DNA from 3 places in the Pontibacillus yanchengensis genome. Region 3 is predicted to be linked to each of the others. Evidence: predicted binding sites of a transcription regulator. Region 3 holds the regulator's gene; each other region holds the start of a gene.
What was found. The regulator Rex, encoded in region 3, represses fermentation and respiration genes when NADH is low (regulators of the CRP and FNR family bind a similar motif). The targets are predictions, from matches to a motif close to TTGTGAAATATTTCACAA.
Positions count from the first base shown of each region.

Region 1: a site for Rex is predicted at 5,068-5,085, ahead of GLW08_RS15140 (formate/nitrite transporter family protein). Genes of this name have one in related genera too.
Region 2: a site for Rex is predicted at 4,713-4,730, ahead of cydD (thiol reductant ABC exporter subunit CydD). Genes of this name have one in related genera too.

Region 1 covers NZ_WMEU01000005.1:81,336-89,851, reverse strand. Annotated here, with positions in the region: gene GLW08_RS15165 (spore germination protein) at 1-781, shown strand, start outside; gene GLW08_RS15160 (Ger(x)C family spore germination protein) at 778-1,947, shown strand; gene GLW08_RS15155 (putative quinol monooxygenase) at 2,255-2,551, opposite strand; gene GLW08_RS15150 (nitroreductase family protein) at 2,575-3,210, opposite strand; gene GLW08_RS15145 (MarR family winged helix-turn-helix transcriptional regulator) at 3,235-3,669, opposite strand; gene GLW08_RS21675 (hypothetical protein) at 3,867-4,040, shown strand; gene GLW08_RS15140 (formate/nitrite transporter family protein) at 4,217-5,044, opposite strand; gene GLW08_RS15135 (DUF4317 domain-containing protein) at 5,370-6,539, shown strand; gene GLW08_RS15130 (ATP-dependent helicase) at 6,674-8,516, opposite strand, start outside.
Region 2 covers NZ_WMEU01000006.1:49,437-57,952, forward strand. Annotated here, with positions in the region: gene GLW08_RS16565 (nucleoside deaminase) at 1-408, shown strand, start outside; gene GLW08_RS16570 (GNAT family N-acetyltransferase) at 465-989, shown strand; gene GLW08_RS16575 (3-ketoacyl-ACP reductase) at 1,349-2,071, opposite strand; gene GLW08_RS16580 (SDR family NAD(P)-dependent oxidoreductase) at 2,186-2,944, opposite strand; gene GLW08_RS16585 (hypothetical protein) at 3,109-3,432, shown strand; gene GLW08_RS16590 (hypothetical protein) at 3,491-3,943, opposite strand; gene GLW08_RS16595 (hypothetical protein) at 4,019-4,342, opposite strand; gene cydD (thiol reductant ABC exporter subunit CydD) at 4,784-6,517, shown strand; gene cydC (thiol reductant ABC exporter subunit CydC) at 6,514-8,232, shown strand.
Region 3 covers NZ_WMEU01000009.1:4,368-12,883, forward strand. Annotated here, with positions in the region: gene abc-f (ribosomal protection-like ABC-F family protein) at 6-1,940, opposite strand; gene moaC (cyclic pyranopterin monophosphate synthase MoaC) at 2,316-2,828, shown strand; gene GLW08_RS19080 (redox-sensing transcriptional repressor Rex) at 2,819-3,487, shown strand; gene GLW08_RS19085 (MDR family MFS transporter) at 3,852-5,267, shown strand; gene GLW08_RS19090 (GNAT family N-acetyltransferase) at 5,330-5,860, opposite strand; gene GLW08_RS19095 (YdiK family protein) at 5,945-6,142, opposite strand; gene GLW08_RS19100 (CPBP family intramembrane glutamic endopeptidase) at 6,150-6,884, opposite strand; gene groES (co-chaperone GroES) at 7,146-7,430, shown strand; gene groL (chaperonin GroEL) at 7,549-8,516, shown strand, end outside.

The DNA of each region.
Region 1 (8,516 bases), on a different contig from region 3:
ATACACCGGCCGACCTGACTTTGTGGTGGATAGCCTGCTGCATGGTCGCTTTGCTATTCTCATGGATGGTGCTCCTACGGCGTTGATAGCTCCTGTTAACTTATTATTTGTATTAAAAACAGCAGAAGATAATGAGGTTTCTTCCATTTTTGTTGCTTTTGAGCGTTTATTACGTTATATGGCCTTATATTTCGCCTTATTTTTACCTGCCTTCTGGATTGCCCTTCTTAGTTATCATCCAGACCAGCTTCCATTTACTTTATTAGCAACAGCTGCTCTTTCAAGGGAAGGGGTCCCTTTACCTGCTCCATTAGAATGTTTTTTCATGCTATTACTTTTTGAAATTTTTCGAGAAGCTGGGGTCAGATTACCCATGGCTGTAGGACAGATATTATCCGTTGTAGGGGGAATCATTATCGGCCAGGCAGCCATTGCTGCAGGCTTTACTGCGCCTGGCATACTTGTTGTGAATGCTGTAGCACTTGTTTCCACATTCACATTAATCAACCAGTCTCTTACTAGTCTGGTAGGAATATTACGACTCATTATCCTATTGATTACCTCTTTCCTTGGAATGTTCGGTTTTTTCCTATGTATATTTGCCGTCATTGGTTATCTTGCGAATTTACGTTCTTTTGGTGTTCCATATCTAGCCCCGTTATCACCAACACGACCTAAAGAGATTCCTCAAGCATTATGGAACCCAAGAGATGTTGTTCAGAATCGACCAAAAATGTTGAAAACACCAGATAAAACAAGACAAGGGAGGAAGAAAAAATGAAACGATTGATTCTTCCTTGTTTATGTATTGTCATGCTTCTTTCAGGTTGCTGGGATCTCAAAGAATTAGAACATGATATCTATATTACAGCTTTAGGCATAGATTTCAAAGATGATCAAATGCATGTGTATATCAAAACACTCCCCCTTCATAATATCGGTAAAACGGAAGGCGGGGGTGGTGACTCAGAAGAAGCTCCTGTATTTATTGGGCATGGAATTGGGGATTCATTTGATAGCGCGAGTGATAATATTTATTTTACGTCCCAACACCGTGTATCATGGTCCCACATTGAACATATCATCTTTTCCACCAAGGCCCTTGAGAAAAAGGGATTGGTGGAAGATGTGATGGATGTATTAAACAGATATGCTGAAACACGTAGTGCCACCTGGATGTATGGTACTACAACCGATCTCGCAGAATTGTTTCAGGGAAAGCCTATTTTAGATTTATCCCCATATTACTCTAAGGAAAATAACCCTTTAAATGTTTATAAACAATTTTCTTTTGTAAGACCAAAAACAATACGGGAATTTTTAATTGAGAAGTATGAACCAGGAAATATGGTGGTCTTCCCTATCATTGATTTAAATACAATTCAATGGCAAAGAGATAGCAATCCTCATCCAATACAGGAATGGTCTGGGTTAGCAGTTATGGATTTTAACTCATTAAAGGGCACCTTTACACTTGATGAAATGAAGGGAATCCGATGGATGCAACCATCCACTCAGAGATCAACTGTTTTTTTGAAAACAGATGGATCTCCATATCTTTCATTTGTAGCTAATGATCCTAAAGTTGACATTACACCTGAGCTAAACGGTGGCATCCCACACTTTACAATAAAGGTTACTCTTACAGGAATGATAATTGAGAATCCTAAAAATATACCCGTTGAAAAGGTCAAAGAGAAAGCAGAAAAAGCCATTGAAGGTGAGATTCGTTCTACTTATATGAAAGCTGTAGAGAAGCAAGCAGACATTTACCATCTAGGGTATAAACTATTTAAAAAGTTTCCAAAAGAATTTAAAGAACAAAATCTGGGTGAACAAGATTGGCTTACAGAAAACACAATTGAGTCACTCAATGTAGAAGTAACGATTCAAACAGGTGGTAAAGTGAAGCTAGGACGAACCAAATTTAAAGAACAAATGGACTAATGTCGAAGCAGTCCATTTGTTCTTTCTTATACGAGAAGAACCTACAGTATGTACCTTTTCTAGTTACTCCTCCAAAGCTACGTTGATCTTCTTCACCGCTAACATTTCATACTTGCTTTACGTGGAACAGAAGCTCGGGGCGCCCGCTTAGCGATGTACAAACTGCTGCTCACAGTACATGGGTGACGCAGCGTTTATAGTACGCTATACATCAAAAAAGCAGGAGCTCCCTAGGCTTCCTGCTTTTCTTATGATGGAGCATAGAAAAGGTACCCAAAATTATTTCAAATGCCTTTCCTAATTTATTTTATCTTTCCAACTTCTGTCCTTCATACGATTCAATTTGAAGTGGCGCTGTTAAGAACTGCGGAGCTTTTTCAACAAAAGCTGTAAAATGACTGCTGTTACCATGTCGCTCAACAGATTCTTGGTCTTCCCACACTTCGACCATCGTGTACGTGTTTTCCTTTTCGATATCTTTCATAAGATTATACGATATATTCCCCTCTTCTACTCTTGATTTCTCAATAAGGGAACGAATTTCTTCTAAGAATTCTTGTTCTTTTGTTGGATCGATTTGAAAATGTGCATGCGTGATGATCATTGTCATTCCTCTTTTCTAATGGTTTATTTCCACTCTGTAACCGTATCAACTGGTAAGCGTACGGATTCATAACCGTCTTCTGCTGCTTTTCCAATAGAAAGTAACATAATAGGGTGGTAACGTTCTTTATCCAAATCGAGGGCTTCTGCGATTTTGTCCTTCTCGAAACCACCAATTGGGTTGGTATCATAACCATGTGCACGAGCTGCTAGCATAAATTGCATAGACACCAAACCAGCGTCAATGACATTCATTTCACGGTACTGCTCTTCTGTTAATTGCTCAATCAGACCTTGAATGGCAGGTACTTGACGGTCCCTTACTTCAGCAGGCATTTTACCCTCATCAACTGCTTGGTTGTAGATTGTTTCTAGATATTCTGTACTGTTCATATCAACAAAAACTGCCACCATGGCAGCGGACGTTTCTACTTGTGTCTGGTTAAACATCGCTAATGGTTTAAGCGTCTCTTTCCCTTCTTCGCTATCAATAACTACGAAACGCCATGGCTGTAAATTTACTGAAGATGGAGCAAGTGTTGCCTCGCTTAGAATTTCTTCCATTTCTTCCCTACTTATTTTTACGGAAGGGTCATAGTTCCGAATCGAACGACGACCCGTGATGATGTGATTAAAATCGTTTACTGTAGCTTGTGTCATGTTGCATTCCCCTTTTTATGAATATTAGTTTTCTATCTTATTTACATTGTATTGAACTTTGCTTAATAACTCGGTCAAAACCGTACGTTCTTCTTCCGTGAATCCGTCAAAGACTTTAGAAATAAAATCTTCTTTTTCCTTGCAATACCACTCGATCTTCTTCCGGCCTTCACCTGTTAACTTAACAAACGTAATCCGGTTATCTTCAGAGCTTTTCCGACGGGAAACAATCCCTTTTTCTTCGAGTTGCTTCAAGTGCCTTGTCACAGCGGCACTATCTATATGAACCTGTTGCTTTAGCGCGGTCTGATTGATTTCGTCTACTTCCATCAACTTATGCAAAAGCTCTAATCGAGACTGACTAATACCAGTACAGCGCTCAAACTTAGGGCTCATTTGCTTATAAATATCATTTAGTTGAAGAATAATCTTCTGTTGTTCTTGATAGGAATTAGTCAATGAATTCCCTCCTTGTCAATTAATTGATGCATCAATTTTTGACCCATCAACTAATATAATACGCTTAGATATATAAGTCAAAGATTTGATTTTGAAATGGAGAGAAACCATATAGAAGCCTTTATTGCCAATCGCTTCTTCAGAATAAAATATTTAACCACTTCCCATACTAAAACAGATAACAAGGAGGTATTCATATGGCAAAGAAAACGAAGAAAAACGACGCAGAGCAAAAACATAAAAAAGGCTTCGATCCGAAGAAAGCAGATACAGAGTTTGGTGAAGAATTCGGAAGTGCAGCTGCTAATAAAGCCCACAAAGAAAAAGCAAAAAAAGCCCGCAAATCTCAACAGCCAGAGCAGAACAACTAAACATATAACGGGATTTCTCTTTTATAGGGGAATCCTTTATTTATGATTAAAAAAGTGTGCATATCATAAAAATACCCGTCACCCTTGAGATTGTCGCCTCAGTCTTTGACAGGTACTCGATAAAGAAAGGCACTGGATCTAGACATGCAAGAGCCACCACCTTTTACTTGCTTAGATTATAAATGTTTTTTCTCTTCAAAAGCGTGAACTTTATCGAGCTGAAATACAACTGATTTTTTGGTATTTAAATAGACGTATGTCGCACCAACGAAAAAGCCCCCACCAACGACATTTCCTAAGGTAACCGGAACAATATTATGAACAAATCCCTCCATACTAACCATTGCTGTATGTGGGGAGGACAGTGCTATAGAGAACAATCCAATATTAGCAATGCTGTGCTCATAGCCAGAAATAAAGAAGGTAAATACAATTAATATCATCAGCATAATTTTAGAAACATCATCTTTCACATGCAAAGGAATCCAAATAGCTAAGCAAACGAGCCAATTCGCTAAAATGGCGCGTGTAAACAACATGGAGGTTGGTAGGTTCATCTTTTTTTCAGCAATACTGATGAGGAATGAGTCCTCAGGAACAATGGATTGAAAGAGACCAGTAAAATAAATCATTCCTGCAAAAAATAGTAACCCAATTACATTTCCAGCATAACAATAGGTCCACACTTTTAACGTATCGAACCAACTCGTCTCTTTAGTAAGAGAAGAAACTGTCATATATAGTGTGTTCGAGGTAAATAGTTCAGAGTCACCATACACAATCAAGCAAAAGGCAACTCCAAAGAATATGGCATTTATGAAATAAGTCGATGCCGCATGCTGCTCAAAAAATGGCTGAGCCAATGTAAAAGACAACACCACCGCAAAACCTATATAGACTCCGGCTAATGCCGCACGCACTATATATTGTTGAGGTGTTTCATCCAACATAATCTTTTTTCGCTTGGCCGCATGTATCACTTTATTGATTGCTTCTTGTTCCAATCGGACCACCGCCCATTTTAATATTGTGAAACATTTCACATTTAAGTGTAGCTCTATATGTTTCTACAAGCAATGAATGTAACAAAATGTCCATATATAGAATTTGAAAGCGTTACCCCGGAAATTTCAGATTGATTTATCTACCATTTCATGCTTTAAAAAACATTATATAGCTCCTTTCCTTTAGAAAGAGCCCTTTTCTACTAATTTCAATTAATAGATATAATGTGGACCATAATCCTCTAAGATAGATTCGACCATATGTTAAAATAAAAGAATCATGAAGCGAATATATTAACCTAAGCAGCATAGGAGTGGACGATTGATGGACAAAAAAGATATTGCCGGCATTCGCAAGCAAATGAAAGTGGACCATGATTTAATGAAGATATCTGACATCTTTAATGTATATATTATGAAAGAAACGACTGAGATTTTTCACCATCAAAGTCAGCCCTTTGAAATGCTCGACAGAGATCAACAAGAGCTATTTATGAATAATTTTAAAAAGGTTCTGACTGGTCAATTAGATGAGAAACTATTTGAACTAAAATTTCAACGTGAAGCCGAAAACCACACACAACTTATTTTACATAAAGGGCTTCTAAGCAGCGATGTCGAGGATTGGAAGCAACAAATGCTTCACATGACCGAAAAAATGATCCAGGACCAGCCTTATGAAAAGGATGTTGTTATCACCTTCATCCGAGCCGAATATTTAAAGCCAACGAAACGTAGGAACGAAGAAGCAGAGGAAAGTGAACGAGACACCGTTTATTCCCATCCCTTTATTCTTTGTAGCGTTAATAAAACGCAGGAACCTAAAAAAGAATGGCTTTTTGATTATGTAGAGAAAGAGTTCAAGTACAACATCGATGTGGATCCGGTCATTGACCTGAACACCCCAATGGGAGGCTTTCTTTTTCCTACCTTCACAAATCATACTGCAGATGTGAATCACATTCTTTACGCAGCAGGTAAAGCACATGAACCTGACCCACATTTCATCGAAGAAGTATTAAACGGTGAAGAACCGATGACAGCGAAAGAGGACAAAGCGGTATTTGAGGAAGTTATTAGAGGTGTAGTAGGAGATGAGCTCAATCCTTCAACCCTTGCCAATGTCTATGGAGAAATCAACCGTGTCGTCGAAGAAAATGAAGAAGATGAAGCTCCCACACTTGGCTATAGAGATGTGGAGCGTGTCTTAACGGAAAGCGGTGAGACTGTCGATTCGGAAAAAGTGAAAAGTGCTTTTCAAACCGTTACTGACAATGAATCTTACGAACTAAAAGCAAGCAACATTGTCCCTAAATACAATTCCAAATCAATAAAAATCAACACAAAAGTAGCCAACATCTCGATAAGCCCACAAGACTTGCAGTTCGTAAAACAAGTCAACTACAAAGGGAAACGCTGTATTATGATTGAAGTGGATGAAGATGCCGAGATTGATGGGTTTAAGATGTTACCAGAAGCTTTTGGGGATGAGTGACATAAGAAAGTTTAGCGACATACAAACTGCTCCCCATAGGATATGGGGTGGTTTGTGGTTGTTGCGTGAAGCACCTTTAATCCTACATAAAAAGAGCGCTCTCCCACTTTAGGGGTAGCGCTCTTTTGTACATGTTAACCTTCTGTCACCTTATCAGACTTCCATAACAAACCATTCTCTACACAAATACCTACATTCAGTTCTTTATAACCAGCTTCTTCAAACTCAATGCCAATCAGTTCTCCATTAAATACCTTGATAGCACCTATACCAAATTTTTTATGCACAACCTCTTCACCAATGTCCATATCATCCATTTGCATCAAGCTTGCATCTGAACTATGGGGTGTACCTTTTACAGAAGCGTTAGCACTCTTAGGCTGGACGATTTTTCGAACGTTCTGCACAAATATTGATTCTGTAACACGCTCATTGCCTTTATAGTTGTAGCTCAAGAGTTCTAGATGATTCCTAGCTCTCGTCATGCCAACATAGAATAAGCGAGTCGCTTCTTCCATAGGCCCATACTCTTTATTACGGTAGCGGTCCATATCATCTTTAGAGGGAACTACGCCATCAACGAGATCCGTCATATATACTCTATCGAACTCTAATCCTTTGGCGCTGTGGAAAGTGGTGAGCGTAAGTTTGCTTTTACTCTTATTATATTTTGATGTCTGAATTAGTTTTTCAAGTTCTTTTAAGCGATCTGCAAAGCCTTTAAGGGAACCAAGTCCCTCTGCGATTTCCTCTAGAGTATCAAGGATGCCGAAAAGATGTTCAGCGTTGAACCCATACTTTTCACACATATTCGTTATAGCACGGTCGTAACCAAGCTTTTCACGAATCGTACGAATCGCCTTGGCTGGCTCCATCTGGTTAATATTTTTGAACTGCTGCTTTGCTTTCGTAATATATTTCTGCTGATAGGAAGGAAGTTCGCTATCTAGCAACGTATCAAAAACAGATGTATGAGTGGGTTTCTTTTTTAAAAAGGCAATTTGCTGCTTGGATATATACGCATTGAATTTCGTATGAATCCTCTCTAGAATATCGACCCGGCGATCATTGTAGGAAAAACGCATAAAGTTCAGCATATCCTCGACTATCCAGTGCTTAAAGAATTTAGCATCGATATCCTTCATATAGAAAGGGATTCCAGCTTTATCGAGCTTGTCTACTAATGGCACTGCCGAAGAATTGTTTCGGTACAAGACAGCAATCTCCTCGTCCCACCCACTTCGTTTGATTTCTTCCGTGACATACTTTAGCTGATCCTCATAGCTACGCATCGATTTAATTTGCACCGAATTAGCTGACGGGTTCTCAGTGAACATTTCTTTAGGATAGCGATTTTGATTACGTTTGATGAACTGATTAGACGTGTTAACTATTTCTTGTGAAGACCGATAGTTTTGGGACATCGTCATGACGGTAGCATTGGCAAATGTTTTCTCAAACTGTAAAAGGTTCTTCACATCAGAACCTCGCCACATAAAAATCGACTGATCATCATCCGCCACTACACAGAGATTATTATGAGGTTTTGCTAATAACTCAACAATTTTATGTTGGACTACCGAGTTATCCTGACTCTCATCGGTCAAAATATATTCAAACTGCCGCTGGTATTTCGATAAGATTTCCTCATCTTCTAGTAAAATGTGATAACAATAAGTGAGCATATCATCAAAATCGAGCAGGATTCTGTCTTCATGGTGGTTCTTAAACTGTTCATAAGAATGAAAGATGGAAGCCGCGTTCTTCACGTTAACTTGAACTTTTTCGAGGCCCTTTCCACTAATCATTCTGTTCTTCACATAGCTTATATATGTCATCAGCTCGTCCATGTCATCATCAGAAATTTGCGCTCCATTCGTATCTTCAAACAACTTCTTCAAGATAAAATGCTTATGAAGTGGAATATCCGGTCCATTAAAGCCTTTTTTCAATTCTTCCTCGCTAATGTTTCCTTCA
Region 2 (8,516 bases), on a different contig from region 3:
AAGTCTAGAAGAGAAGGCAATGAACCCTTTGGAGCTATTTTAGTTAAGGGGGAAGAGGTCGTGAAAGTTGGGGAAAACAAAGTTCACTCTCATTCTGACCCTACCTACCATGCTGAAATTGGGCTTATAAGAGATTTTTGCTCTGAGCATAATGTGTTTGATTTAAGTGATTACACCCTTTACACAAGTTGTGAGCCTTGCGTTATGTGTTCTGGAGCCATGGTGTGGGCGAACCTTGGTAAGGTAGTATATAGTGTTTCCCACGATCAATTAGCTGAAATTGCTGGAGACAATATCATGATTTCTTGTAAGGAAGTTTTTGAGAAGAGTCCAATTCGCCCGCAAGTTGTGGAACGTGTGTTGAACGAAAAAGGGTTAGAAGTGTTTGATGGATACACGTTTGGATAGGAAATGTACTTATGAAGAAACAAGTATGAAACTTATAAAATAGAAAGGAGTCAGCTTTGACTACTCAATTTATTCTGTTAACAGAACCAACATTACCTATTGTTGAAGCCTTTAATAGATGGGAAAGCAATCCTTTTTTAATTCCTTTTACTCGTCCGCACAAAAATAAAGAGGAACTTGAGAATGTTACGTTCTTAACGAAGGAAGACCTTAGCAAGCGTCTAGAGAATCATCATATCTATTTAATCTATCATGACGGTATGTTAATTGGTGAAATGAACTATATGGTAGACCCTGGACATTTGTATAAAAAAGAACCTGAAACAGCATGGATTGGCATTACAATCGGTGAACAGGAAGGAAGAGGTAAGAGGATAGGCGTAAAAGCAATGCAATACATAGAAGACCAAATTAAGAAACAAGGATTAAAGCGAATCGAATTAGGGGTTTTTGAATTTAATACGCAAGCTCAGAAGTTATATCATAAGCTTGGCTATCAAGAAATAGCTCGCTTAGAAGACTTTACTTATTGGCAAGACAAAATGTGGGCAGATATTCGAATGGAGAAGTATTTAATGTAAGAGGTGTCAGAGTACTTAGTTCTGACACCTTTTATTTACCTTGTCTAAATCCAGCACCTAACTCTTTCTTTTCTTATCCCACTGGTCTATTTGGTGAAAAACGCCGAGGCGTTGCTAATGTTTTGTGTTTTATCAACATGGCACCCTGATTTGTTCGTGTCTAGGAAATTATAAAATTCAATGCTTGTGTATAACTGAAAAAGGTGAAGTAGCCACGTCCAGCGCCCAGCGACTAGTATGCTTCCCTCGCCTCCGTACGATAAGTTAACATCGAATCACGCACGTTTTCTTGTTTCCTTTATCTCCTACGGCTCAGTCCAGCATATACGTCGCTAAATCGGGCGCTTGCGCTTTTGTTCTTAGAAAGGGTTGGTCGCCCATTGTAAGGATGTTTTTATAAAGATCCGTTGATGTAATTTTAATTGAGATACCATATATTCGGCTAGATCTTCTGGTTGCATAAACTTTTCTTTGTTTTGCTCATCGACATCTTCCCCAAATGCCATTTCCGTTGCTACGAGGCTAGGGTTGAGGGTGAAAACGCGAATGTTATTTTTACGTACTTCTTGCATGAGCGCTTCGGTCATGCCTTGGATTGCAAATTTCGAACCGCTATAAGCAGACGAACCTGCTGTTCCTTTTAATCCGTTGCTGGAGGAGATATTAATAATATCACCCTTATCTTTTTCAATAAGCTGAGGTAACACCGCTCTGGTAACGTGGTAAGTTCCAAACACATTTACTTCGAATGTATGTTTCCATTCTTCTGGATCCATTTCTAAAAGGGAGCCGTGGGCACCTATGCCGGCGTTATTGATTAGAATATCAGCAGGACCTAAGTCTTTCTCTAATTTGGATATGGATTCATTTACTTCTTCCATGTTTGCAATGTCTGTTACAGCAATACTAGCATTTACCCCAAGAGCTTGAGCTTCTTCTTGAACTGCTTTCAATTTACTTTCCGTTCTGGCAATTAATCCTACATGAATGCCTTCTTTTGCAAATTTAAGAGCTGTAGCTCGTCCAATACCACTACCTGCTCCTGTAATATAAGCGATTTTTCCTGAAATTTCTTGTCCCATTTCAAATCATCCCTTCCATGATTTTCTATAGATAAGTGTAATCCTTCTTATCTACTCATTCAAAGATAATGTTTACATAAGCTAACAGCTGCAAGACGAACATATAACAGAACCCTAACGAATATATTTTAGGTTCGTGAATACAGGGTCTTTCAATTCAAATTCATACGTTTTTTCATCAACCAGACCAAGTGTTTTATCACTATCGTAAAGTTGCAGCATAAATTGTGCCATTTCTTTTGCTGTATGGAAATTTGGCATCCTTTCTTTATAATCAAACTTATCTGTATCAAGAGCACGTTTCGCAAATTCGGTTTCCGTAATTCCAGGAGCTAAAATTTTCGCTTGTAAGCTTGCGCCTTTTGATGCTAACTCTTCTGCAAGCCCTTCTGTAAACGAACTGACAAAAAATTTCGTAGCTGTGTATGTAACCGCATTTGGTAAAATACTGTATCCTCCGCTAGAAGCTACATTAATAAGCTGTGAACCTTCCACATTGGTATAATCACGGACGTAGAGGGTTGAGAGAATAGTGAGTGCTTGTGTATTCAATAGAATCATGTTCTCCACTTTGTCTAAGTCTTGGTCAGCAACAGGTGATTTCACCCCGAATCCGGCATTATTTATCCAAGTATCAATCTCATACACTTTTAACTTTTCGTAGATGGCATAAACGTTTTCCATAATGGATAGGTCTGTTGGTTCAACGACAACGTCAATCTCAGCGTTATGTTGACGGATTTCAGCTTTCAAATCCTCTAATTTATGTTCCCTTCGTGCAATAAGAATTAAATTTTTCCCTCGTTCTGCAAAAGCTAAAGCAGATTCATAGCCTATTCCTGAACTAGCCCCTGTTATGACAGTATATCTCATGGTTCTACCTCCTGAAATTCAATTAGAATATATTAAGCTTAAGGTTCTTTCATGAAAAAGGTCAAGTTATACGGTAGTCCATTTATGTTTTTGAAAAGATATTGTTCTGAATAATATGGTAGAATATAACAATAGCATCGATTGAAAATGTAAAGGAGATTACAATGAAAAGATTTTTTAAGCAACCATTGAAGGTATCGTTTTGGTCTCTCATTTTTACGTTTGTTGTACTCTCGGTTTTATTGATCGATTTAGAGTTTTTCTCAAACACAGATTCTGATTTTGTGTATACAGCATCGAAAGTATATATTGCTATTGCATTACCTGTATTAATAGTGAATCCTTTGTTTGGGCTCATTTACTCGTTTTTTGTAGAAGGGTATAGGAAAATCATTTTTATTTTGCTTCATTTCGCTAGTGCAGGAACGATCTCAATCTATGCGTTTCTGGCCTTCATGTTCCGTTATTTTGTTCCATTTGCACCTTAGCAAATATTAAAAGATGAGCGAGTTTAATTCGCTCATCTTACTACGTCGCAATTTAAACCTACTTACTTTGTTCCACGTCACTGTACTTAGGGTTTTTTGAAGCATTGCCTTTTTGGGCAACGCTGCTTTCAGTTGGATTGTCTGAGGCATAGCTTTTTTCTTGCGCGATAGAGCTATTCACAGGTTTCTCGACAGCATTGCTGTCCTTAATTCCAATAGCTGATTGTTCTATATGACCAAGTGATATTTGTTCTGGATTTTGTTCCTGAGTAACATTGAGATAAATATTTATCTCAAGTGGTCCATCATAAGATGTTTTATCCTTGCGTTTACATTTTGAATATTTGTTGCAATATTTTGGTTCTTTGTCTACATTTACTTGTAGCGGAATATTTGGTGCTTCCTCGTCCTTATTTTCTAGAATTTCTTCTTTTAATTCTTTTAAAAGTTCTTTCTTTAGTTTGCGTTTCAATTTCTTTTTATTATATTTTTCTTCCTTATCTCTGCACACTTTACTTATCCAACCTTTCTTCATTCTAATAAAAAGACGTTATCCCCACAAAAATGTGGGGATTCAAGGGAAGGACTATTCTTCTTTTTTGTTTTTAGCTTCACTATCTTCTTGAGCAACTGCGCTATTATAAGGATTATCAGAGGCATTGCTTTCGTCTTGAGAAACTGCACTATTATAAGGATTATCGGAAGCGTTACTATCCTTAATAGCGATTGCACCGTTATCTACATATCCAAGAGAAATTTGTACTGGATATTGAGTTTGTAGGCAACCATGCTTTTTGCCTTTAAAGTCATCATGGGTTTTCTTACCATCATGTTCCTTATGATCGTAATCATAGTCAAATTCATAATCAAACTCTTTTTTCTTACATTTTTTTCGATTGCGCTTACCCATAAATTCATCTCCACCTTTATTTTAATTCATGCAAGCATCAGAAAGATTTTGATGTCTGACACTTAATACAAGTTATGTCATTAAAATTAAGAGGGTTGGATGGATATAATATTTGAAGAATAAATGATGCATTACTCTATTACTCATTTTTTAAGAATAGAGTTAGAAGTCTAGCTTATTGGAAGGGTTTGATAAAAAGATAGTAACGTTTATAGAATAAATAATTTTCTTATTCTATAAATAAAGGGAATTAGAATCTCTACTCCATTAAAGAATAGCGTTAAATCTTTTCCTAATAATAAAAACACTGGATAGGTTGGTTTACTTGTCATAAGGTATAGATATGGAATAAAATAAAATTATATATTCAATGTGAAATGTTTCACAAAAGCTTGCCTAGAAACCGATATTTATTAAGGTTTTATTTAAGGGGAATGTCTTATGAACGATTTAAAAAAGTTGGCTAAAGAGCAGAAAGGGTCACGGATATGGCTAATAGTAAGCTCTAGTGGATTAGCCTTGAGTGTCATTGCTCAAGCTTATTTGATAGTAAAGATTGTGGATTTAGTTTTTTTACAACAAGCTTTATTTGAAAAAATTATACCCTTGGCCGTTTGGCTTGCGATTGCACTTTTAGCAAGAGTTGGTTTTACCTATTTTAATGGATGGATAGGCGTTAAGATGGCCACGACTATGAAAAGGAAGTTTAGAGAAAAGTTGTTTGAGAAATTCTCTTCTAATCCTTTACAAGCTTCCATTGCAGGGCAATCTGGTCATAAAGTTAGTGTAACCATGGATTCGGTTGATGAATTGGATAGCTATTTTAGTAAGTATGCTCCTCAAGTAATTCAATCTACAATCGTTCCCTTAAGTATTTTAATTGTGGTAGCCATTCAGCATTTTCCATCTGCCGTTATTATGATGGTCACTGCGCCTTTTATACCACTTTTCTATGCCATAATTGGTATTATGACAAAGAAAAAATCAGAGGAGCAAATGGATAAAATGGCAATATTCTCGGGCCATTTTTTAGATACTTTACAAGGGCTGACAACGTTAAAACTATTCGGAAGAAGTAACCAAAAAAAAGAGTCTATAGAACAAAGCAGCTTAGACTTCAGGGATGCCACAATGGAAGTGTTAAAAGTGGCCTTTGTTTCTTCCTTAATGCTTGAGCTAATATCCATGCTAAGTATCGGTATTATTGCTTTAGAGATTGGATTGCAGTTAGTTGTGTTTGAAAATATTACGTTTGTTCCTGCATTCTTTATTTTGGTACTGGCTCCAGAATTTTATTTAGCTCTTAAGGATTTAGGAAGTGCGTTTCATACGGGTAGAGGAAGTATGGGAGCGGCTAATAAAGTTAATGAAGAATTGCAACAGGACATTCAGCCTGTAAATTGGGGGAATAAACCCCTTCATCACTTAACAGAACCACCTCATATTATGCTCGATCATGTTGGTTATCAGTACGAGGAAGATGAGTTTGAGTTACATCCTGTCACGGCTGAGATTCCAGCGTACAAACAAATAGCTATAGTTGGAAAAACCGGGGCTGGGAAAACGACCCTGTTACACCTATTGGCAGGGTTGCTCCCCCCAACTTCAGGTGAATTAAAAGTGAATGATGCCTCATTGAATGAGTATCAAGAAGAAGAGTGGTTAGGGCAAATAAGTTATATATCACAACATCCCTATATTTTCTCTGGGACATTAGCTGAAAATATAGCGTTAGGTAGTAAAAAAGATGTTACCAGAAATGAAATAGAGGAAGCAGGGCAACAGGCTGGAATTTCAGGGTTTGTAAATGGGCTCGCTCAAGGGTATGACACCATAGTTGGTGAAGGAGGCAGAGGACTTTCAGGTGGAGAGAAACAGAGAGTCGCTTTGGCAAGGGCTTTTTTAAAGAAGCCGTCCTTTATCATATTTGATGAACCTACAACTGGACTTGACCTCTTTACGGAACAGATATTGCAGCAGTCTATTCAAACCTTATCTAAGCAAGCAACTATGGTTACAGTTGCTCATCGTCTGCATACTATACGTCAAGCAGATGAAATTTGGGTAATGGAACAAGGAACAATTGTTGCTAAAGGCACACATGAGGAACTCCTACAAACAACAAGCGTGTATCAAGATATGGTCGATGTGCAAAAGAGGAGCGTAACGCTATGAAGGATTTACAGTATGTCATCAAAGAAATTGTGACAGAGAAGAGAGATGTTATTCTTTCTGTGCTATTTGGAGTTATTGCAGGTTTGACAGCAGTTGCTCTGTTTGCAGCCAGTGGATATTTGATTTCAAAAGCAGCACTGAAACCTCCATTTTATACGCTTTCTATCATGATTGCCTTTTTAAAGTTATCTGGGTTTATGAGAGCATTTGGTCGATATTTGGAGAGGTACTTTTCCCATCGAGCTACCTTTACGATTTTAAGTAAATTGCGAGTGAAGTTTTTTGAAAGAATTGAACCATTGGCGCCTTCCATTTTGCAGAGACAACAGAGTGGGGAGTTGTTAGCACGAGTTGTTGGAGATATTGACCGGCTTCAATATTTCTTTTTAAGAGTATTTTATCCGCCTATTCTACTTGTTCTTGTATTTGTGAGTACAATTTTGTTCACCACCTTTTATTCTCTATCAATTGCTCTTATTTTATTAGTAGGATTGTTGATAACAGGTGTGGTTATTCCTGCGTTATTCGCATGGAAGCAACGTAGGATAGAGAGTACGATAAGAGAAAAGAGAGGGAAGTTATCGACTGATGTTACCGAATTTCTCTATGGCTTTAGAGATTTAAAAATTCATCAAAAACTACCGGAAAAATTGGATCATTTACAGCACAAATCCTCAGATTACCTTCGGGAACAGGAAAGAGAAGGAGTCATCGAAAGATTAAATCTATCCCTGCATACTGGGGTTTCTTTACTCATTTCTTGGTTAGTCATTATGGTAGGAGCTTATTTGGTTTCAACTAATCAGTTGGACGGTATTTTTCTGGCCATGCTTGTGATGATTTCGTTAACCGTATTTGAAAATGCGACTCCTATGGCTGTGCTACCAGGATATTTAGAGGATAGTCGTAGGGCAGCTAATAGGTTACAGGATGTAGAAGGAGAAGACAGAAGCGAAAAACAGGAGAACAAATGGCTTCTTCCATCGACGAAAGCATTTGATATAAAGGCAAACAATATCTCTTTTGCTTTTCCGCAAGAAGCTCGTTCTTCTATTCATTCGTTTTCAATCCACCTTCCCCCAGGTTCTAAAACGGCTATTGTTGGACCGAGTGGTTCAGGTAAATCTACTCTCTTGCAATTGCTCTTAAAATTTCATTTGCCAGTTAATGGGGAGGTTTTACTCGGAGGAAACGATATCAAACACATTGCTCAAGAAGATATATGGGCCCATACGAATGTGGTTTTGCAAGAGAATCATTTCTTTTACGGAACCATTCGGGACAACCTAATGCTTGCTAAGTCAGAGGCAACAGATGAAGAAATGAATGCAGCATTACAACACATGCATTTAGATCATTTTTCTCTAGATCAAAAGGTTCTTGAAAAAGGAGAAAACTTATCTGGTGGAGAAAAACAACGTCTTGCGATTGCAAGAACTTTTCTCAAACAAGCATCCGTTTGGTTATTGGATGAACCAACCTCTTCTGTGGATGTTGTTACGGAACAATCCATCTTCCAACACATTTTACGCTTGGCGGAACAAGATACGCTCCTGTTGATTAGCCATCGATTGAATGGGCTAGAACAAATGGATTACATTATCGTCATGGACCAAGGTGAAATCGTTGAAGAGGGGACTTATCAGGAGTTAGTGGCTCAAGAAGGATATTTTTATGAAATGAAACAGATTGAGGATAGTGTTCTTATGCAGTGATTCTAGCTTGGAGCTTTCCTCTTATTTGGTTTTAAAAGGAGACTGACTCACCAGGTGGTCTTCTTTTTTTTATTGTCCACCAGGAAATTATAAAAATGTTGGCTTGTGCATAACTAAGTAAGTTATAGAGAACACGTCCAGCTCCAGCGCCCAGCAAACTTCCTTCACCTCCTTACGATAAGTCAACATCGAATCACGCATGTTTTCGTGTTGCCTTTATCTCCTACGGGTTAAGGGGGAGTTCTGAGTTGAAGAAGGTTCGATTAAAATCGCTGCATCGTGCA
Region 3 (8,516 bases):
GTGTATTATTCCACTTCTTGAAGCTGCTCCCATTCTTCCATAAGTGTTTCAATCTTTTGTTTACAGGTGTTGTTTTCTTCGGTCAGCTCAAGGGATTTCTCATGATCTTGATAAATATCAGGCTGACATAATAAATCGTCATTTTCCTCAATCTTCGCTTCGTGTTCCACAATCTCTGCTTCAATTTCTTCGATACGGCGTTGTCGTCTTCTTGCTTCGCGTTTTTGGGCCTTGTCTTGTTGATAATCTAGTTTGTTATCAGATGTGGCTTCTTGTAAGTCGGGATTGGATTGTTGCTCAAACTCAGCAATTTCTTGTTCCTCTTCTTTTTTCTCTACATAATAATCGTAATTTCCAAGATAGAGGGTTGTGGAATCTCCTTGCATCTCTAAAATTTGCGTCGCAATTTTGTTGATGAAGTAACGGTCGTGAGAAACGAATAGGATTGTGCCTGGATAGTCCATTAAAGCAGATTCTAATACTTCTTTACTATCTAAGTCTAAGTGGTTGGTAGGCTCGTCTAATACTAGAACATTGGACTTTTCTAGCATTAACTTTGCTAACGCTAGCCGAGCTTTCTCGCCACCACTAAGGGAATTTACTGATTTCAGCACGTCTTCTCCTGTGAATAAGAAATTACCAAGCACGGTACGAACATCTTTCTCATCCATGTTAGGATATTCATCCCATAATTCATGTAACACTTCTTTTTTTGATTGAAGTCTGGCTTGTTCTTGGTCGTAGTACCCTATCTGTACGTTAGCGCCGTACTGAATAGAGCCATGGTTTGCTTGCATGAAGTCGGTGATGGTTTTGAGTAATGTGGTTTTTCCTACTCCGTTTGGGCCAACAAGAGCAAGTCGATCCAGTCGATTTAAATCAAAGGTTACATTGGAAAAGACAGGCTTGTTCATGTCGTCATATTGGAACGTAAGGTCTCTTACTTTTAAAACGTCATTCCCAGTTCGACGATTAATATCAAAAGAAAACTTAGCTGACTTTTCATCCCCCATCGGTTTTTCGACTGTCTCCATCTTTTCTAACTGTTTTCGCTTGCTTTGAGCACGTTTCGTTGTAGACGCTCTAGCAATGTTTTTTTGAATGAAGTCTTCCATCCGTTTCACTTCGGCTTGATGTTTCTCGTATCGTTTTAAGTCGCGCTCATAGTTAGCAGCTTTTTGATCAAGGTAGTTGCTATAATTTCCGAGGAACTTTTCAGAAGAATGACGGGAAATTTCATAGACAACGTTCACAACCTTATCTAAAAAGTAGCGGTCGTGGGAAACGATAACGACGGCTCCTTCATACCCTTGGAGATATTGCTCTAACCAGTTTAACGTATCAATATCTAGGTGGTTCGTAGGCTCGTCCAAGATGAGAATATCAGGTTTGGATAAAAGTAGCTTCCCTAGCGCTAGTCTCGTTTTTTGACCACCACTTAGTGTCGCAATTTTTGTATTAAGGTCGAACTCCTTAAATTGGAGCCCGTTTAAGACAGCTTTGATATCTGCCTCGTACCGATATCCGCCCTCATTCTTGAAACGTAATTGTTTTTCATCGTAATCTTTTAATAACTTTTGATAACGAGTTTGATCTTCTATTAGATCAGGGTCAGCCATTTGCTGTTCCATTGTGCGTAATTCTTGTTCCATTTCACGGAGATGAGCGAAAACGTTAATCATTTCATCCCAAATCGTTTTATCCGATTCAAGGCCTGTGTGTTGTTCGAGATAGCCTAATGTAGCTTCTTTAGGTTTATGGAGTTCTCCGCCTTCATATGGAAGTTCTCCTGCCATTATTTTTAGTAGGGTAGATTTACCCGCACCATTTCGACCGACAATGGCAATCCGATCATTGGTGTGTACTTCTAATTTAATATTAGATAAAATAAGATCAGCGCCATAGCGTTTTGTTATATCATTGGCTTGCAATAAAATCATGCTCGTTCACCTCAATGTGTTAAGTGTATCTTATGCTTGGCGTTAGAAGCAAGGTGATCGCTTTCATCATGCATGTCAGAATAATATACGATAGGAATCTTTTTTGGTACAATTTAGTGCATATAATAGATATGGATAACAGGCTACTTTGATCTTATCGAATAGAGTCTGTACTTGTCACGAGGTAAAGACTGGGCGAGTTAGCTTTTTTAAAGAAAAGAAAGTGATAAGTTCTAGCGCTTACATGTCCAGCTCTAGCGCCTACCCCTTGGGTTGAACAAGTCGCGTGCGCTTTTCTTTAAGATAAGATCTAAGTATCTTATCCACACAAGTTGAATCTCCCCGCCTGCGCTTTTGGTATAAGGAGGTATTGGTATGGGTGAGTTTACTCATTTTAATGAGCAAGGTCGTGCACATATGGTAGATATATCAGAGAAACAGGATAGCGTTCGTACTGCCATTGCATGTAGCAGTGTTTTGATGGATGAAGAAATATATAATGCCATCTCAGAAAACAAACTAGAAAAAGGAGACGTATTGGGTGTAGCACAAGTAGCTGGCATTATGGCAGCAAAAAATACATCGAATTGGATTCCCATGTGTCATCCATTGTCGTTAAAAGGGATTGATGTATCCTTTGAGTGGACAGAAGAAACGAGAGGATATCGTTTAACAATCCAATCAAAGGTGAAGACAAAAGGTAGTACCGGTGTGGAAATGGAGGCGCTCACATCTGCGTCTGCTACTGCATTAACCGTGTATGATATGTGTAAAGCACTTAATAAAGGTATGATTATTGGGGAAACGTACTTACTAGAAAAGACAGGTGGTAAATCTGGTGATTATCATAGATCGCCCGAAGACGAGGGGGAGGACCCATGGAATTAGATCAAAATAAAATACCCCAGGCCACAGCCAAAAGGCTTCCACTATACTATCGGTTTATCAATAACTTACATAGTCAAGGGAAGCAACGAGTGTCTTCTAAAGAATTGAGTGAAGCTGTCAAAGTAGACTCCGCCACCATCCGAAGAGATTTCTCTTATTTTGGTGCACTTGGGAAAAAAGGCTATGGCTATAACGTGAATTACTTAGTAACGTTTTTCCGTAAAACGTTAGATCAAGATGAAACAACGAAAGTAGCCCTGATTGGTGTAGGGAATCTTGGTACAGCATTCCTACACTATAATTTCACGAAAAATAATAATACAAAAATAGAAATGGCTTTTGATGCCAATGCTGAGAAAATAGGCGATGATATCGGAGGTGTTCCTGTCTATCATATTGATGAAGTGGAGGAACGCTTGAACGAAGACGTTTCTGTTGCGATTTTAACGGTACCAGCACAAGCTGCCCAGGCAATCGCGGATCGCATGATTGAAGCGGGTGTAATCGGTATCTTAAACTTCACACCAGCACGAATTAATGTGCCCGGCCATGTACGTGTTCACCACATTGATTTAGCAGTAGAGCTGCAGGCCCTAGTTTACTTTTTGAAACATTATCCTATGGATGAAGAAGAAGTAGAGGAAGAGCCTGAAGAATAATATAAAAGGTGTTACCAAAAAGCTCGCATTTTGCGAGTTTTTTGTTTTGTGTAAGAAAGTATAATAAATTTGCTTTTGTATAATTTAATAGGTTATAGAGGCTACATCCAGCTCCAGCGCCCAGCGACATCGAACTGACCTACATCTTGTAGGCCCACGTCACGCAGTAACATTGAACCAACCCACGTCGTGTGGGTCGCAGCCCATACGTCGCTAAACGGGCACTTGCGCTTTTGTTGTAGCCTATCCATACTTTTCATATAAATAAGAAATTGGGTAAACATTATATTATCTTTCCTATTTGGGCCTATGGTATAGTAGAAAAATACTTCGAGTTACGAAATAAAAGAGGAAGGGGGATACAATGAGTAGACTTCCAAAGAAATGGCTTGTTGTGGTTTCTGTACTATTTGGAACCTTTACGGTCATTTTAAATAATAGTATGCTGAATCCAACGTTACCTCGTTTCATTAAGATCTTTAATTCTGACGCAGTAAGTGTTGGATGGATGCTAACCATTTTTATGGTAGCGATGGGGATGACCATGCCGCTTACTGGTTTTCTAGGAGACCGCTTTGGTAAGAAGAAAGTATATATTAGTGGACTTATTATATTTATGGTTGGTTCCATTTCAGGATCCTTATCACCTAGTCTTGGCCTGGTCATCTTATCAAGAGCCATACAAGGGATAGCAGGTGGGTTGATGATGCCAATTGCCATGGCGCTTATCTTTAATGCCTTTCCGAAAAATGAACGGGGACTAGCTGTAGGCATTTACGGCGTCGCAGCAATGGTTGCCCCGGCTATTGGACCTACGGTAGGCGGCGTGATTATTCAATACTTTGCATGGCCGTTTCTATTCTTATTTAATATTCCATTCGGCATTATTGGGATTATCTTATCCACGAAATTTTTAAAAGAAACAGAGACGAACCCGGAACTAAAATTTGATTATATCGGATTTGTTCTTGTTACGGCTGGAGTTGGGAGTGTGCTATACGCTCTTGGAAGAGGAAAAACACTAGAGGCACTAACGCAGTGGAGTAACATTGCTCTAATTGTAGGTGGTATAGTAGCTATTATTGCCTTTGTTCGATTTGAAGATAAACAGCAACAACCGTTACTAAATCTTTCGGTGTTTAAGGTGCCTACCTATGCCATTTCCACGATTGTAACTGGTTCTGCATCCATTGGTTTGTTCTCAGGAATCTTTTTACTTCCGTTGTTGATACAAGAAGTATATGGATTGAGTGAAGTCCTAACTGGCTTATTATTCTTACCAGCAGCTGCTGCGAGTGGTATTTTTATGTCTGTTGGTGGTCGCATATTAGATAAAAAAGGGCCAAAATGGGTCATTCCGATTGGCTTACTTATACTAGCCAGTGCTACGACTGGATTAGGCTTCATTGGTTTATCCACTCCTTATTGGGTTATCTTAGCTCTCAATGCAGTCCGAGGCATGGGATTAGGATTCAGTAACATGCCAGCTACGACAGCAGGGATGAACGCTATCCCAGAACATCTAGTTGCACAAGGGTCGGCCATGAACAACGTGCTACGACAAATAGCGTCATCATTAGGCATTGTTTTCTTCTCTGTTTACTATGAAACAAGAAGAGTGCAAATTGCCGCCGGTCAGCCAAATATGACAGAAGCTACGTTGCAAACGTTGAATGAGGCCTTTTTGGTTTCAACTGCGTTGGTATTAATCGCATTACCATTTTCCTTCTTTATGAAGGGGGTACAAGATGATGAAGAGGACGCAAAAGAAGCGCAATGACGACTAGTCGTCATTGCGCTTCTTGCATGGTGACATGGTTTTCTTTATTTCTATTTCAACCCTCAGGCTCTCCATTCTTTCCGTAATAGCCCAAATAAAAGCATGTCCCACATTTCACCGTCTCGTCTAATGAATTCGCGATAGACCCCTTCTTTTTGAAAGCCAAGCTTTTCATAAAGGCGTATGGCTCTTGGGTTGTTTTCAAAAACCGTCAATTGAATACGGTGTAAGTTACACTCTTGAAAAGAAAAGTCTACCAGCAGTTCCATCGCTTCAGTTCCGTATCCGTTATTTTGATAGGATTCTTCACCAATCGCGATCGACACCCATCCATTTCCTTGATTCCAGAGGATGCCTTCCAATTCTATAAAACCGATAAGTGTTTCCGATTCAATGGTACGAATGGCAAATAGAAAGCCATTGCCTGAGGTCGCATCCTCATACCATTTTTCAATCTCTTGTTTGGTTTTGGGTTGGGCAATCGTTGCATCTAATTGTCGTAAGAACGTAAGGTTTCGATGCCACTCCATTATTTTGTCTAGGTCTTCTTTATGTAGGGCTGTTAACTGTACTTGCTTTCCTCGTAGTAGCATCGTATAACTCCATTCGTATAGGATTGAAAAAAGACAGACTCCTTATGTCGAAGAGAGTCTGTCTTTTCTGTAGAAGTATTATTCTCATTTCTTTGAGTTTTTCATCTTAAAGTGCAATGTTACTAGACGGATGCATACGGCAAAATCAAATGTAGCAACGATGACTAGAATAATCGTGATGAAATTCCAAATTGTGCCGTCTACACTTTGAATCGCAATATAGGTGAAGATACCCCCCATAATGAAATAGAGGAAGGCCATCAAAAGAGGTGACGTTCGCATAAAGGATTTAGCCTCCAATAATTGTTTGAGCTTGTTCTAATTGTTTTTCCCATTGCTCAATTTGCTCTGGATCAATGGTGAATTGAATCAGTACTACAATTAAGTTCATTGCCATATGAGCAATGATCGGTACGATGATTCTCTTAGTTTGTACATATAAAAAGGCAAATACTAAGCCCATTGCAGTATATTTTATGGTGTGCATCAGATCCATGTGCACGACAGCAAAAATTAACGAAGAAATTAGTGCTGCGATAATAAAGTTTGTTTTCTTGTAAATGGAGCCAAATAGAACCTTCCTGAAGAGCAGTTCCTCAAGAATAGGTGCTAAGACTGTGATGATCAGAATGAAGATTGGCATGCTTTTGGCGAAATTCATTAATTGTTGCGTGTTTTCTGATGCCTGAGGGATGCCAAGTCCCATTTCAATGAGTCCAGCTATAATTTGTGCCACATAGGCTAAAATGATACCTAATAAACTCCAGCCTAATAGTTTACTTATTGGTAAATTTTTTCTTGTGAGGGAGGTTTCTTTCATATCAGGTCGAAGTAGTAATAGGATAATAATTAGGGCTGCTGGAAAACTGATTAAATTCCATGTCACGATAAGTTGACTTTCCTGATTGCCTGTAAGATTCTGAAGGTCGAATCCCCAGATTGCTCCAAGGAGCGGAACTCCTACAAAACCAGAAACTTGCATAAGTATATAGGTTAACATGACATACCAATATCGTCTTGGCAAAATACAACGACTCCTTTACACACACATTTCTTTCATTCTACGTATTGTAACACAAATATAGACGAACCATTAAACATTAGCACTCCAATTCTAGTTAAAAAATAAAGAGGAAATTTTTATGGAAAAAATACATCATTCTACTTGCAAATTTCTGAACAATTCATTATGATAATAAATGTGTTAGCACTCACGTATTGAGAGTGCTAATAAATCAGATAACATGAGAAATCATATTGAAGACTAATGAGGAGGGTGTCTGATTTGTTAAAGCCATTAGGTGATCGTGTTGTAATTGAGGTTATTGAACAAGAAGAGACTACGGCAAGCGGGATTGTGCTTCCGGACTCTGCAAAAGAAAAGCCTCAAGAAGGTAAAGTTGTTGCTGTAGGTTCAGGCCGTGTAACTGATAACGGAGAAAAGGTTGCACTAGAGGTTTCTGAAAACGACCACATCATCTTTTCGAAATTTGCCGGCACAGATGTGAAATACGAAGGCAAAGAATACTTAATTCTGCGTGAAAACGATATTTTAGCAGTACTTGGTTAATAAACAATGAGGCTGAAGCTATGTAGGGAGGAAAATGGGATAAGCCCAATCTCTATATAGCACAGTGAAATCGATAAATGAATACGAAATACCTTACATTACAAGGAGGTTATTTTTCATGGCTAAAGATATTAAATTTAGTGAAGAAGCACGCCGATCCATGCTACGTGGTGTGGACCGTCTAGCAGACGCTGTTAAAGTAACATTAGGACCAAAAGGACGTAACGTTGTTCTTGAGAAAAAATACGGTTCTCCCCTTATCACAAACGACGGTGTAACCATTGCGAAAGAAATTGAATTAGAAGACCACTTCGAAAATATGGGCGCTCAGCTTGTATCGGAAGTTGCTTCTAAGACAAACGAAATCGCTGGTGACGGTACTACAACTGCAACGGTACTAGCACAAGCAATGATTACAGAAGGTCTTAAAAACGTAGCATCTGGTGCAAATCCAGTAGGGGTACGTCGTGGTATTGAAAAAGCGACAGAAGTTGCGATTGAAGAGCTTAAGAAAATCTCTAAGCCTATCGAAGGCAAAGAGTCCATTTCTCAAGTAGCATCCATCTCTTCTTCTGATGAAGAAGTCGGTCAGCTAATCGCTGAAGCAATGGAGCGTGTAGGTAACGACGGCGTTATCACAATCGAAGAGTCTAAAGGCTTCAACACAGAAATGGAAGTTGTAGAAGGTATGCAGTTCGACCGCGGATATGCATCTCCTTACATGGTTTCTGACCAAGACAAGATGGAAGCGGTTCTTGAGAACCCATACATTCTAATTACAGATAAGAAGATCACAAACATTCAAGAAGTACTTCCAGTTCTTGAGCAAGTGGTACAGCAAAGCCGTCCACTTCTAATGATCTCTGAAGACGTTGAAGGCGAAGCACTTGCAACACTAGTTGTGAACAAACTTCGTGGTACATTCAACGCTGTATCTGTTAAAGCACCAGGATTCGGCGATCGTCGTAAAGCAATGCTAGAAGATATCGCAACAATCACTGGCGGTCAAGTTATCACAGAAGATCTTGGCCTAGAGCTTAAGAACACTAGAATGGACCAACTAGGTCGTGCGAATAAAGTTGTTGT